DNA from 2 places in the Rhodococcus antarcticus genome. Region 1 is predicted to be linked to the other one. Evidence: riboswitches for the same ligand, from Rfam matches in the RefSeq annotation. Region 1 holds a riboswitch; the other holds the start of a gene.
The links. Region 1 has a riboswitch for cobalamin ahead of nicT (Nickel transporter NicT). Riboswitches for the same ligand answer to the same signal wherever they lie in the genome.
Positions count from the first base shown of each region.

Region 2: another riboswitch for cobalamin. It lies ahead of RHODO2019_RS04705 (magnesium chelatase subunit D family protein); the one in region 1 lies ahead of nicT (Nickel transporter NicT).

Region 1 is NZ_CP110615.1:3,422,650-3,429,848, forward strand. It holds gene RHODO2019_RS16705 (MarR family winged helix-turn-helix transcriptional regulator) at 223-600, shown strand; gene nicT (Nickel transporter NicT) at 605-1,618, opposite strand; cobalamin riboswitch at 1,757-1,941, opposite strand; gene RHODO2019_RS16715 (MarR family winged helix-turn-helix transcriptional regulator) at 2,001-2,447, opposite strand; gene RHODO2019_RS16720 (metal ABC transporter solute-binding protein, Zn/Mn family) at 2,635-3,552, shown strand; gene RHODO2019_RS16725 (metal ABC transporter ATP-binding protein) at 3,600-4,439, shown strand; gene RHODO2019_RS16730 (metal ABC transporter permease) at 4,436-5,317, shown strand; gene RHODO2019_RS16735 (metal ABC transporter permease) at 5,314-6,192, shown strand; gene RHODO2019_RS16740 (DEAD/DEAH box helicase) at 6,392-7,199, shown strand, end outside.
Region 2 is NZ_CP110615.1:949,611-956,809, forward strand. It holds gene cobN (cobaltochelatase subunit CobN) at 1-1,991, shown strand, start outside; gene RHODO2019_RS04695 (alpha/beta hydrolase) at 1,955-2,977, opposite strand; gene RHODO2019_RS04700 (GNAT family N-acetyltransferase) at 3,095-3,487, shown strand; cobalamin riboswitch at 3,556-3,678, shown strand; gene RHODO2019_RS04705 (magnesium chelatase subunit D family protein) at 3,718-5,628, shown strand; gene cobO (cob(I)yrinic acid a,c-diamide adenosyltransferase) at 5,640-6,254, shown strand; gene RHODO2019_RS04715 (cobyrinic acid a,c-diamide synthase CobB) at 6,251-7,199, shown strand, end outside.

The DNA.
Region 1 (7,199 bases):
CACCGTGCGGCACGGTCGTCCACGCTGGACGGGGGGCCCGGCACGCCCTGAGCCTCCCGCGGCTCCCCGCGGCGTCCCCCCTGCCACGGGCACGCCCGGGTGCGGCCGCCCGGTTTCTCGCTCCCGGGGCGTCGGCCCCGGTACGCTCGGCGCGTGACCGCGACGGAGGACTTCGTGCTCGACGAGCAGCTGTGCTTCGCCCTGAACACCGCCTCGCGAGCGATGACCGGCTGCTACCGCCCCCTGCTCGACGAGATCGGTCTGACGTACACGCAGTACGCGGTGATGCTCGTGCTCTGGGAGCAGGACAGCGTGACGCTGGGGTTGCTCGGTCACCGGCTCCAGCTCGACTCCGGCACGCTGTCCCCGCTGCTCAAGCGCCTCGAGGGGCTGGGCCTGCTGACGCGTCGGCGTCGGGTGGAGGACGAGCGGACGGTGCAGGTGACGGTCACCCCGGCCGGGCTGGCCCTGCGCGACCGGGCAGCGGCCGCCCAGCAGCAGGTGGTGGCCGCCACCGGCTTCGACCGCGAGGCGCTGGCCGAGATGCGTGACGCGCTGCAGGCGCTGACCGGCCGGCTCCGCACCGCCTCCGCGTCCTGACCCCTCAGTCCGCGTCGGTCCCCACCCGCTCGGGCAGGGCCCACCGCTGCTCGACCCCGCCGAGCTTCCAGAACGCGACGGCAGCGGCCCACACCACGACGAACAGCCCGACGACGATGAAGCCGACGTTCGTGAGGTCCACCCGGGCGATGGCGTTGGTGACCGGGTCGTCCAGCGCGAGCTTCGCGTGGAACACCCCCACCAGCTCGATGCCGCCGATGATGATGGCCACGGCCACCGACAGGCCCGTGATGGTGAGGTTGTAGTAGATCTTGCGGATCGGGTTCGCAAAGGCCCACCGGTAGGCGACGTTCATGAACGCGCCGTCCAGGGTGTCGAACAGCGTCATGCCGGCCGTGAACAGCAGCGGCAGCACCATCACCGCGTACCAGGGCAGCCCGCCCGCCGCCCCCGCGCCGGCGAGCACCAGCAGGGTGACCTCCGTGGCGGTGTCGAAGCCGAGGCCGAACAGCAGGCCGATCGGGTACATCTGCGCGGGGTGGCGGATGGATCGCATCAGCGGGCGCAGGAGCCGGGTGATGAACCCGCGGTCGTCGAGCGCGGCGTCGAGGGCGCTCGAGTCGTAGCCCTGCGTGCGGGCGCGGCGGTAGACGCGGACGATGCCGACCATCGCGACGAGGTTGAGCACTCCGATGAGCAGCAGGAAGGTGCCGGACACCGACGTGCCGATGATGCCCAGGGCCTGGTGGGCGGAGGAGTCGGCGTTGGTCAGGGTCCCGACGACCTTGGCCCCCACCGCGACGAGTCCCGCGAGGATGACGACAATCGTCGAGTGGCCCAGGGCGAACCAGAAGCCCACCGAGACCGGTTTCCTCCCGTCGGCGAGCAGCTTGCGGGTGGTGTTGTCGATGGCGGCGATGTGGTCGATGTCGAAGGCGTGCCGGACCCCGAGGGTGAACGCGGTGACCCCCAGGCCGACGCCGAACACCTGCGCCCCCAGCGTCAGGTTCTGGGGGACGACGGCTCCGAGGAGCACCGCCCAGGCCACGACGTTCATGACGAGGACGACGCCGAGCACACCGGCGACGCTGCGCCACTCGGGGCGGCTCAGCCGGGCGGAGGACACGGTGGGGACAGCGGTGAGCGACGAAGGGGTCAGCGACACAGGGAGTTCCTCTTCCAGCACCTCGTGGACGGGATCGAGCGTGCCCCGGCCGGTCTCCTGGCTCGCGGACGTCGGAGGTTCGCTCCGCTGCCCGGACCGCCTTCCCAGGTGCGTGGCACCCAGTGGCGAGATGGTCCGAGCTCGTCTGCTCACAGTGGCGAGGGCCGCTCCGGTGTCTCACCGGATTCCCGAGCACCGAGGCGCGGCGAGCGTAGCCCGGCGGGCGTGGTGCCGGCAAGCCTGAACACTTCTTCAGACGTGCGCAGGTAGGGGCTCACGGCTCCAGGGAGGCCGCGAGCTCGACCGCCAGCGTGCGCAGCTGCGCGACGAGCGCCGCCTGGCCCGGAGTGGTCAGGGCGGTCGCGTCGCAGATGGCGGCGGGGACGTGGGCGGCGCGGGCCTCCAGGCCACGGCCGGCCGCGGTCAGGCCGACGGTCACCGAGCGCTCGTCGCGGCTCGCCCGGGTGCGGGTGACCAGCCCCATCGCCTCGAGCCGCTTGAGCAGGGGGGAGAGCGTGCTGGACTCGAGGTCCAGCCGTGCACCGACCTGGCCCACGGAGGCGTCACCCTCCTCCCACAGCAGGACCATGACGAGGTACTGCGGGTAGGTCAGGCCCAGCTCGCCCAGCAGGGGCCGGTAGCGCGAGGTCATCGCGCGGGAGGCGGTGTAGAGCGCCAGGCAGAGGCGTTCGTCGAGGGTGACGGCGGCGGGCGTGGTCATCCCGCCACGATACGTCCGCGGGCGCGACTGTGTCGTGCGCGACCGGTGTAGGCGGGCGCCCCCCGGGCCGGCCGGACCTGCAGGTCAGCGACGGAAGCATGCGTGGTCGACGACTTTTCGGCCTCCCCCGTAGTGGTTATCGTCGTCAACAAGACCTGTTCCGTCGACCACGCCAGGAGCTCCCACGATGCGCCGCGCCACCCTCGCACTGCCCGCCCTCGCTGCCACCGCGGCCCTCGTCCTCGCCGGCTGCAGCACGGCCTCCTCCAGCCCGGCGGCAGCCGGCGACGGGCCTCTGCGGGTCGTCGCCGCGGAGAACTTCTGGGGCAGCATCGCCGCCCAGCTGGGGGGCGACAAGGTCGACGTCACCAGCATCATCAGCTCGCCGGACGCAGACCCCCACGACTACGAGGCCACCGCCTCCGACGGCCGAACGGTGGCCACGGCGGACATGACCATCGTCAACGGTGTCGGCTACGACGTCTGGGCCGGCGACCTCGCCGCCGCCAACCCCTCCGGCACGCGCACCGACCTCTCCGTGGGGGACCTGGTGGGCGCGAAGGAGGGCGACAACCCGCACCGCTGGTACAACCCGGCCGACGTCAGCAAGGTCGTCGACGCCATCACCGCCGACTACCAGGCCAAGGACCCGGCCAACAGCGGGTACTACGACCAGCAGAAGGCCGCCTTCACCGGCACCGCGCTGAAGGACTACGACGCCGTGATCGCCGACATCAGGGCGAAGTACAGCGGCACCCCGATCGGGGCGTCGGAGAGCATCGTGTCGATGTTCGCGCCGGCGCTGGGCCTGGACGTGCTCACCCCGCCGGACTTCCTCACCGCGATCAGCGAGGGCACCGAGCCCACCGCCGCGGACAAGTCCACCATCGACACCCAGATCAGCACCGGCGCGATCAAGGTCTACGTCTACAACTCCCAGAACGCGACCCCCGACGTGCAGGCCCAGGTCGACGCGGCGAAGGCCAGGGGCATCCCCGTCAGCACCATCACCGAGACGATGACCCCGGCCACCGCGAGCTGGGAGGACTGGCAGACCGCTCAGCTCACCGCGCTGGAGGCGGCACTGGCCCAGGCCGCGGCGTGACACCGGCCGCCCCCACCCACGGGGCGCCGGTGCGGGAGACTGCACCGGTGACCGCCACCGCCCTCCCCGTCCCGGTGGTGGAGCTGTCGGGGGCGGCGGTGAGCGTGGGGGGTCGGACGCTGTGGAGCGGGGTCGACCTCACCGTCGGCGCCGGGGAGTTCGTGGCGGTGCTCGGGCCCAACGGGGTCGGCAAGTCCACCATGGTCAAGGCGCTGCTGGGGCTGCTGCCGCTGGCCCAGGGCGAGGCCCGGGTGCTGGGCCGGCCCGTGGGCACCGGCAACCCCGAGGTGGGCTACCTGCCCCAGCGGCGCAGCTTCGACGCCCAGCTGCGGGTGCGCGGGGTCGACGTGGTCCGCCTGGGCCTGGACGGCACGCGCTGGGGGGTGCCGCTGCCGCTGGCCGGCCGGTTCAGCGCCCGGGCCCGGGCGGCGCAGGCCCGGGTGCGCGAGGTGGTCGAGCTCGTCGGTGCCACCGCGTACGCGCACCGTCCCATCGGGGAGCTCTCCGGCGGCGAGCAGCAGCGCCTGCTCATCGCCCAGGCCCTGGCGTCGCGGCCCCGGCTGCTGCTGCTCGACGAGCCGCTGGACAGCCTGGACCTGCCCAACCAGGCCGCCGTGGCCGCGCTGATCTCCCGGATCTGCGCCACCGACGGCGTGACCGTGCTGATGGTCGCCCACGACGTGAACCCGATCCTCGGCTACCTCGACACGGTGGTGTACCTGGCCCAGGGCGGGGCGGCGACGGGCACCCCGCGCGAGGTGATCACCTCCGAGACGCTCACCCGGCTCTACGGCACCCCGGTGGAGGTGCTGACCACCTCCGACGGCCGGCTCGTGGTGGTCGGTCAGCCGGAGGCGCCGCACACGCACTCCGAGCGCCACCCGTGAGCCCGTTGCTCGCCCAGGCCGCGGACCCGCGGCTCAGCTGGAACGTGGTCGAGCTGGTGCGCCAGGCGCTGCAGTTCCCGTTCATGGTCAACGCGTTCCGCGCCGGGGCCGTGGTCGCCGTGCTCGCCGGGTGCGTCGGGTGGTTCATGGTGCTGCGCCGGCAGAGCTTCGCCGGGCACACCCTGGCGGTGGTCAGCTTCCCCGGCGCCGCGGGTGCCGTGCTGGTGGGCGCGAGCGCGGTGTCCGGGGTGTTCGTGTTCGCGGTGGTCGCGGCCCTGGTCATCGGGCTCGCCCCGGTCGCCTCGGGCCGTGGCTACAGCGAGGAGGCCGCGGTCACCGGGACCGTGCAGGCGCTGGCCCTGGCCGCGGGCTTCCTCTTCGTCACCCTCTACGGCCGCAACGTCAACGGGGTGACGGCGCTGCTGTTCGGCTCCTTCCTCGGCATCACCACCGACGAGGTGCTGACCCTGGTGGTCGCGGCCGTGGCGGTGCTCGCGGTGCTCGCGGTGCTCGCCCGCCCGCTGCTGTTCGCCTCCGTGGACCCGGCCGTGGCCGCCGCCCGGGGCGTGCCCGTGCGCGCGCTGTCGACGGGGTTCCTGGTGCTGCTGGGGGTGGCCGCCGCGGCCGCGAGCCAGATCACCGGCAGCCTGCTCGTCTTCGCCCTGCTCGTGGTGCCGGCCGCCACCGCGCAGGTGCTCACCGCCCGGCCCGCGCTCTCGGTGGCGCTGACCGTGCTGCTGGGGGTGGGGCTGACCTGGGCGTCGCTGCTGGTGGCCTACTACGTGGACTACCCCATCGGCTTCTTCCTCACCTCGGCCGCGTTCGTCATCTACGTGGCGGCCGTGCTCGGCCGGCGTCTCGTGCGGGTGCTCGCGTGAGCGGCGGACCGCCCCTGGCCGACCTGCTGGACATGGCGTTCATGCGGCACGCGCTGCTGGCTGGCATCCCGGTGGCCGCGCTCTCGGGCTTCGTCGGCTGGTTCATGGTGCTGCGCAGCCAGGTGTTCACCGGGGACGCACTGAGCCACGTGGCGTTCACCGGGGCGCTGGGCTCGCTGGCGCTGGGCGTCAGCCCGCAGCTCGGCCTGCTCGTGTGCACCGTCGTGGTCGGGGTGGGGCTGGGGCTGCTGGGCGGCCGCGGCCGGGCCGACGACGTCGTCATCGGCACCGTGTTCGCCTGGGTGCTGGGCCTCGGGGTGCTCGCGCTCTCGGTGTACACGGCGAGCGCGGCCGGCACCACGGCGGGCTCGGCCGGGATCAGCGTGCTGTTCGGCTCGATCTTCGGGCTCAGCGCGAGCGCGGCGTGGACGGCGGCCGGGGTGTCGGCGGGGCTGGTCCTGCTGCTCGCCGTGCTGGCCCGGCCGCTGCTGTTCGCGAGCCTGGACGAGGCCGTGGCCGCCGCGCGCGGGGTGCCGGTGCGCGCGCTGGGGCTGGTCTTCCTGGCTGTGGTCGGGGCGACGGCGGCGCAGGCGACGCAGGCCGTGGGGGCGCTGCTGCTGCTGGGGCTGCTGGCCGCGCCGGCGGGGGCCGCCCGAAGGCTGACCGACCGGCCGTACGTCGGGATGGTCCTGGCCACGGGGATCAGCGTGGCGTCGATGGTGCTCGGGCTGCTGGCCAGCTACGTGCTGCCCCAGGTGCCGCCGAGCTTCGGGATCCTGGCCGTGGCCGCGCTGGCGTACGGGCTCTCCCCGCTGGCCGGGCGGGTGCGGCGTCGGGTGGGGCGCTCGCCGCAGGTGGTCCACGCGGGCAGCTGATGCCGGGCGGGTGATCGCCGGCCACCGGGGGCGGCCAGGTCCACGCCGTGCGGGCGCCGCGGCGCCGTTCAGCGGGCACGCCCTCCACCAGCTCGTCCACGGCGCCGGCACCGCGCTCACCCGCGACCTGCCGCCGCAGCTCCTCCGCGCGAACACGGGCTGACCGGTCGCGTCGGGGGGCTCTGGCAGGCTCGCGCCCGTGAGCGACGGGGTGGTGACGGTGCACGGGCTGTGGTCCCGTGGCACCGGCCTGCTGCTGTGGTTCGAGCGGGCCGGGGCCGGGGCCGGGGCCGGGGCCGGGGCAGCGGGTCTGCACCCGGACGCGGTGGCGGACCCGGCGACGCTGCCCGGGCCCCCGCGCCGCTGGGAGGGACGGCTGGAGAGCGCGCTGACCCCGTCGGCCCTGCGGCGGCGGCCCGAGCTGCTGCTGCCCAGCGCGGGAGGGGTGCCCGTCACCACCGGGGCCACCGAGCTCCGGTCCTGGCGCGTGCCGGCCACCGCGCTCGCCCCACCCGCGGCGGCCGAGCTGCTGCACGAGGTGGCGCACCTGCACAGCACCAGCGAGCAGGGGTGGGTGCTCTCGCCGGAGCTGCTGTTCCTCGGCGAGGTGGCCTCCGGCGTCGCCCGCTGGGTCTACTCGGGGCGCGTGGTGCCCTCCGTGCGCGGCATCGACGACGAGCACTGGGCCCGGTGGGTCCTGGTCGACGACGGGCCGGTGCGCACCTGGCGCACCCAGCTGGCCGCCGCCCTGCCGCCCGTGCTCCGCGCCGAGGTGGTGCAGGGCGGTGCGGTCCCCGCTGCCGAGATCGTGGACGACCTGCTCGACGAGCTCACCGACGCGGTGGTCCGCGGGACCCTCCGGCTCAGCGAGTCCCAGGCCCGCGGCGCCTTCCACCCGCTGGTGCGCTCGCTGGAGACGGGGGACCCGCTGGAGGCGTTCGGGGCCAGCACCACGAGGCTGCGCACGAGCCTGGCGGAGTGGGCGTCGAGCTCCTCGCTGGGCGCGC
Region 2 (7,199 bases), 1.2 Mb from region 1:
CGCTGGTCTACCCGTTCATCGTCAACGACCCCGGCGAGGGCACCCAGGCCAAGCGCCGCGCGCACGCCACCGTCGTGGACCACATGATCCCGCCGATGGCGCGGGCGGACAGCTACGGCGAGATGGCCCAGCTGGAGCAGCTGCTCGACGAGTACGCCACCGTCGCGGCGCTCGACCCGGACAAGGTCCCCGTCCTGCGCCAGCAGATCTGGGAGCTCGTCACCGCCGCCCAGCTGCACCGCGACCTGCACCAGGACGAGATCCCCGGTCCGGACGACTTCGACGACTTCGTGCTGCACGTGGACGGTTACCTCTGCGAGGTCAAGGACGTCCAGATCCGCGACGGGCTGCACGTGCTCGGCCGGGCGCCGGAGGGCTCCGAGCTGCACGCCGACGTGCTCGCGATCCTGCGGGCCAAGCAGGTGTTCGGCGGCGTGCACGGGGCGGTGCCGGGGTTGCGCAACGCCCTGTGCGCGCACGTCGGGCTCAGCGAGGACGACCTGCTCGCGGACCCGGGCGTGGTGCTGCAGGTGCCGGCAGCCCTCGGCGGGGGCCGCGAGCGCGCCTCGGTGGTGCTGGACCGGGTGGAGGACACAGCCATGGGGCTGGTGGTCGCCCTGCCCGCGGTGAGCCAGGAGTGGGGCGACGACGTGGCCCGGGTGCTGGTGTTCGCCCGCGACGAGCTGGTGCCGCGGCTGGCCCGGACCACCGACGAGATCACCAACACCCTCCGCGCCCTGGACGGCCGCTTCGTCGAGCCCGGCCCGTCCGGCTCGCCGACCCGGGGCCTGGTCTCGGTGCTGCCGACCGGGCGCAACTTCTACTCCGTGGACCCCAAGGCCATCCCGTCGCGCAACGCGTGGGACGTCGGGGTCGCGCTGGCCGACTCGCTGATCGCCCGGCACGTGGCCGACACCGGGGAGGTCCCGCGCTCGGTGGGCCTGACGGTGTGGGGCACCTCGGCCATGCGCACCCAGGGCGACGACATCGCCGAGGTGCTCGCCCTGCTCGGCTGCCGGCCCACCTGGGACGACGCCAGCCGCCGGGTCACCGGGTTCGAGGTGGTGCCGCTGGCCGAGCTGGGTCGCCCCCGGGTGGACGTCGTCGTCCGCATCTCCGGCTTCTTCCGCGACGCGTTCCCGCACGTCATCACCCTGATGGACGACGCCGTGCGGGCGGTGGCCGAGCTGCCGGAGGACGACGGGGAGAACTTCGTCGCCGCCAGCTACCGGGCCGACCTGGCCGAGCACGGGGACGCCCGCCGCGCCTCCACCCGCATCTACGGCTCCAAGCCCGGCGCGTACGGGGCGGGCCTGCTGCCCCTGATCGACGCACGGAACTGGCGCGACGACGCCGACCTGGCCGAGGTGTACGCCACCTGGGGCGGCTACGCCTACGGCAAGGGCCTCGACGGGGCCCCGGCACGCGGGGACATGGAGCGCAGCTTCGCCCGCATCCAGGTGGCCGCGAAGAACGTGGACACCCGCGAGCACGACATCGTCGACTCCGACGACTACTTCCAGTACCACGGGGGCATGGTGGCGATGGTCCGCCACCTCACCGGCTCCGATCCCGCTGCCTACGTGGGGGACTCGGCCGTGCCGCACGCGGTGAAGACCCGGGCGCTGGGGGAGGAGACCCTGCGGGTGTTCCGCTCGCGGGTGGTGAACCCCAAGTGGGTCACGGCCATGCAGCGTCACGGGTACAAGGGCGCCTTCGAGCTCGCGGCCACGGTGGACTACCTGTTCGGCTACGACGCCACGGCCGGGGTGGTGCAGGACTGGATGTACGAGAAGCTGTCCGAGGCCTACGTGTTCGACCCGCAGGTGCGCTCGTTCATGGAGAAGTCCAACCCGTGGGCGCTGCGGGGGATCTCCGAGCGGCTGCTCGAGGCGGCGGAGCGCGGCATGTGGGCCGAGCCCGACCCCGCCACGATCGCGCAGCTCAAGGCCACCTACCTGCAGCTGGAGGGAGAGCTCGAGGGCGACTGAGCTCCGTGACCACCCGGCGCTGAGGCGGGGACGGTGGCGTCCAGCCACGCGGTGAGCTCGGCGTACGCCGCCGTCAGCGCCGGCTCCTGGGACAGGAAGACGTCGTGCCGGGCCCCGTCGAGCGGCACCACGGACGTCCGCCCGCCGAGGCAGCCGGCCCAGCGCGCGATCTGCCGCACGTCGAGCACGGCGTCAGCGGTGTCCACCTCCGGTGTGTAGTGGGTGGCGAACCGGGTCCGCACCGACCGCAGCACGAGCGACGGGCACCCGACGTCGAGCCCGCGGTGCAGCTGCGCGTGCCCGCGGCGCACCGCCCTCAGCCAGCCCAGCCGCACGGGGAACCCGTTGAGCGGCTTCCACTCCAGGTCGTAGTCCCACTCGCCCTCACGGCTGGCGTGCAGGCTCACCCCGTAGGCGTCGGCCTCGTCCTTGTTGAGCAGACGCATGCCGTCCAGGCGCCCGACGAGGTCGATCCCCAGCGTGCCGACGTGGCGGTAGTAGGGCGGGCCCTGGAGGTCGAACCACGGGCTGTTGAGCACCAGGCCCTGCACCCCGGTCTGGCCACGGTCGCGGCGGCGGTCCAGCCAGAGCGGGGTGATGATCCCGCCGGTGGAGTGTGCGACCACCACCACGCTGGCGTGCTCGGCGCGGATGATCGACAGCGCCCGGTCGAGCTCCTGGTCGTACTGCACGAGATCGGTCGTGTAGTGCGGGGTGTGGCCGGGACGGATCGAGCGGCCGCACTTGCGCAGGTCGAGGGCGAAGAACGCGAGGCCCTGGGCGGCGAGGTGCTCGGCGAGCCCGGTCTGGAAGAAGTAGTCGGTGTAGCCGTGCACGTAGAGGACGGCACCGCGGGTCGACGGCGTCGCGGAGGTGTGCCGGACCAGGGTGGCCACCACGTCGCCCTCGCCGTCGGGGTCGGGCCCCAGCTCGAGGGTGCACTGCTCGTAGCCGTCGCCGAGGATGTCCGGAACCCAGTTGCCCATGGGCGGCGATGGTAGTGCGGTGGCCCGCTCGTCCACCCGGGGTGGGTGCTGCTGTGGTACCCACACGTGGTGAACCCCACCCTGCACCGCGCCTGGGCCGCCGACCTCGACACGGCGATGCTCTACAAGCTGCTCGAGCTGAGGGTGGAGGTGTTCGTCGTCGAGCAGAAGTGCGCCTACCCCGAGCTCGACGGCAAGGACCTGCTCAGCGACACCCGGCACGTCTGGATCGAGCAGGACGGGCAGGTCCTGTGCACCGCCCGGCTGCTCGAGGAGCACGACGGCGGCGAGCGGTTCCGCCTGGGCCGGCTGTGCACGGCGGCGGCGTCCCGCGGCCAGGGCCACACCAAGCGGGTGCTCCAGGCCGCCCTGGCCGAGGTGGGGTCCATGCCGTGCGTGCTCGACGCCCAGGCCTACCTGGTGGACATGTACGCCCAGTACGGCTTCGTCCCCGATGGCGAGGAGCGCGTGGAGGACGGCATCGCGCACGTCCCGCTGCGCCGCGGCTGACCCCGGTTCCGGAACGCCGGTGCGCGCAAACCGCCGGGGCGACGGGTGCGGGCGGTGCGGCCGGGGTCTGACAGGATCAGGGCGCCAGTTCGAGGGGTGGGCAGGGAAGCCGGTGCGACTCCGGCGCGGTCCCGCCACTGTGAGGGTGCCCAGCACCCGAGCCAGAGCACTGCGGCCCCTCGTCGATCACCCCACCACGGGCGCGGACACCCGAGGACAGGACACAGACCATGCAGGGCTTCCCCTTCTCGGCCGTCGTCGGCCAGGACCAGCTGCGGCTCGCGCTGCTGCTCAACGCGGTGCACCCCGGGATCGGCGGGGTGCTGGTGCGCGGGGAGAAGGGCACCGCGAAGTCGACCGTGGTCCGGGCGCTGGCCGCGCTGATGCCGCACGGCCGCCTGGTCGAGCTGCCCATCGGCGCCACCGAGGACCGCGTCGTCGGCTCGCTGGACCTGCAGCGGGTGCTGCGCGACGGTGAGGCCGCCTTCCAGCCCGGCCTGCTGGCCGCGGCGCACGAGGGCGTGCTCTACGTCGACGAGGTCAACCTGCTGCACGACCACCTGGTGGACGTGCTGCTCGACGCCGCCGCCATGGGCCGGGTGCACGTCGAGCGCGACGGCGTCAGCCACAGCCACGACGCCCGGTTCGTCCTCGTCGGCACCATGAACCCCGAGGAGGGCGAGCTCCGCCCCCAGCTGCTCGACCGCTTCGGCCTGGCCGTGGAGGTCGCGGCCTCCCGCGAGGTGGCCGTCCGGGTCGAGGTCGTCCGCCGCCGCCTCGCCTACGAGGACGACGCCGACGCCTTCGCCGCCCGCTACGCCGAGGCCGATGGCGTGCTCGCCCAGCAGATCCTAGACGCCCGCGCCCGGCTGCCGCACGTGGTCCTCACCGAGGGCGAGCTCCGCCGGATCGCTGCCCTGTGCGCGAGCTTCGACGTCGACGGCATGCGCGCGGACCTGGTCCTCGCCCGCACCGCGCTGGCCCACGCCGCCTGGCGGGGTGCCGCCAGCGTGGACGAGACCGACGTCCGGGTGGCCGCCGAGCTCGCCCTGCCGCACCGCCGCCGCCGCGACCCCTTCGACGCCCCGGGCATCGAGCCCGAGCAGCTCGACGAGGCGATGCGCGACGCCGCCGAGCACGCGCAGGAGCGAGAACCCGATCCGGACCCGACCCCGCCCGAGGGTGGCGGCGAGCCCGACCCGACCGACGGCCCCGCGCCGGAGCAGCCCGCCGTCGACGGAGACGCCGTCGAGGGTGACGCTGCCGACGGTGAGCCCGCCGGGGAGGCCGAGGCACCGCCCAGCCCCGAGCAGCCCGCCCCGCAGGAGCGGCCCGCGGGCGAGCCCGGGGCGCAGTTCCGCACCCGGCGCCTCGAGGTCCCTGGTCTGGGTGAGGGTGCCCCCGGACGGCGTTCCCGCTCCCGCTCGGACACCGGCCGCACCGTGCGATCCCAGACCGGGACCGGTCGTGGGCTGCACCTGGTGCACACCGTCCTCGCCGCCGCCCCGCACCAGGGCTCTCGCGGCCGCACCGACGGGCCGCTGCGGCTGGACGCGACCGATCTCCGCCGGCCCGTCCGCGAGGGCCGTGAGGGCAACCTCGTGCTCTTCGTGGTCGACGCCTCGGGCTCGATGGCCTCCCGCGACCGGCTCACCGCCGTGACCGGGGCGGCGATGAGCCTGCTGCGCGATGCCTACCAGCGCCGGGACAAGGTCGGGGTCATCAGCCTGCGCGGCTCGACGGCAGAGCTCGTGCTCCCGCCCACCGGTTCGGTGGACACCGCCGCCACCCGCCTGCGCCGCATGACCACCGGGGGGCGCACCCCGCTGGCGGCCGGGCTGCTCGAGGCGCGGCGCGTCCTGGCCAGCGAGGCCGTCCGCGACCCCCAGCGGCGCCCGCTGCTCGTGGTGCTCACCGACGGCCGCGCCACCGGCGGAACCGACCCGGTGCCCCGTGCGCAGGCCGCCGCGGGGCTGCTGCGGGCCCGGGGCACGGCTGCCGTCGTCATCGACTGCGAGTCCGGGGTGGTCCGCCTCGGACTCGCCGCCGAGCTCGCCACCAGCCTGGGCGCCGCGTGCGTGCGCCTGGACGAGCTGTCCGCCGAGCAGGTCGGCGGCGTCGTCCGCGCCGCCGCAGCGTAAGGAGTCCACCCGTGCCCCAGGGAGTTCCGACCAGCGTTCCCGACGACGGTCTCACCACCCGTCAGCGACGCAACGCCCCGCTGCTCGTCGTGCACACCGGGGAGATGAAGGGGAAGTCCACCGCCGCCTTCGGCCTCGCCCTGCGCGCCTGGAACCAGGGCTTTCCCATCGGGGTGTTCCAGTTCGTCAAGAGCGCCAAGTGGAAGGTCGGCGAGGAGGCCGCGTTCCGCGCGCTCGACCAGGTGCACACCGACACCGGCCAGGGCGCGCCGGTCGAGTGGCACAAGATGGGCGAGGGCTGGAGCTGGACCCGCAAGCAGGGCACCGAGGAGGACCACGCCGGGGCCGCGCGCGAGGGCTGGGCCGAGATCGCCCGACGGCTGCGCAGCGAGGCCCACGGCTTCTACGTGCTGGACGAGTTCACCTACCCGCTGCACTGGGGCTGGGTGGACGTCGACGAGGTGGTCTCCGCGCTGCGCGAGCGCCCCGGGCACCAGCACGTCGTCATCACCGGCCGCAACGCCCCCGCCGCCCTGGTCGAGGCCGCGGACCTGGTGGTCGAGATGACCAAGGTCAAGCACCCGATGGACGCCGGCCGCAAGGGCCAGCGCGGCATCGAGTGGTGAGCGTTCCCGCCGTGGTCATCGCCGCTCCCGCCTCGGGCAGCGGCAAGACCACGGTCGCCACCGGGCTCCTGGGGGCCCTGCGGGCCGCGGGTCGCACCCCGGCCCCGTTCAAGGTCGGCCCCGACTACGTGGACCCCGGCTACCACGCGCTGGCCGCCGGGCGCCCGGGCCGCAACCTCGACCCGGTCATGGTCGGCGAGGACCTCGTCGGCCCGCTCTACGCCCACGGTGGCGCCGGCTGCGACGTCGCGGTCGTCGAGGGCGTGATGGGCCTGTTCGACGGGCGAACCGGAACCCAGGGCTTCGGCTCCACCGCGCACGTCGCCGAGCTGCTCGGTGCCCCGGTGGTCCTCGTGGTCGACGCCCGAGGGCAGGCCGGCAGCCTCGCTGCGCTGCTGCACGGGTTCGCCACCTACCGCCCCGGCACCCGGCTGGCCGGGGTGGTGCTGAACCGGGTGGGCTCGCCGCGCCACGAGCAGGTGCTCCGAGCGGCCTGCGAGGAGGTGGGGCTGGCCGTGCTGGGGGTGCTGCCGCGTCACGACGGGCTCGCCGTGCCCAGCCGCCACCTGGGCCTCGTCACCGCCGTGGAGCACGGGGCGGCCGCCGTGGACGCCGTGGCCGCGATGACCGCGCTGGTGCGCGGGCACGTGGACGTCGAGGCCGTGCTGGCCCTGGCCGCCAGCTCCGTCACCGCCGCGCCCTGGGCCCCGGAGGTCGCCGTGACCCCCGGACGGCCCGTGGTCGCGGTGGCCGGGGGAGCGGCGTTCACCTTCGGCTACGCCGAGCACGTCGAGCTGCTGGCCGCCGCCGGGGCGGACGTCGTCACGGTGGACCCGTCCCGCGACGAGGTGCTGCCCGAGGGCACCCACGGGCTCGTCCTGCCCGGTGGCTTCCCCGAGGAGCACGCCGCCACCCTGGCCGCGAACACCAGGCTGCTCGAGCAGG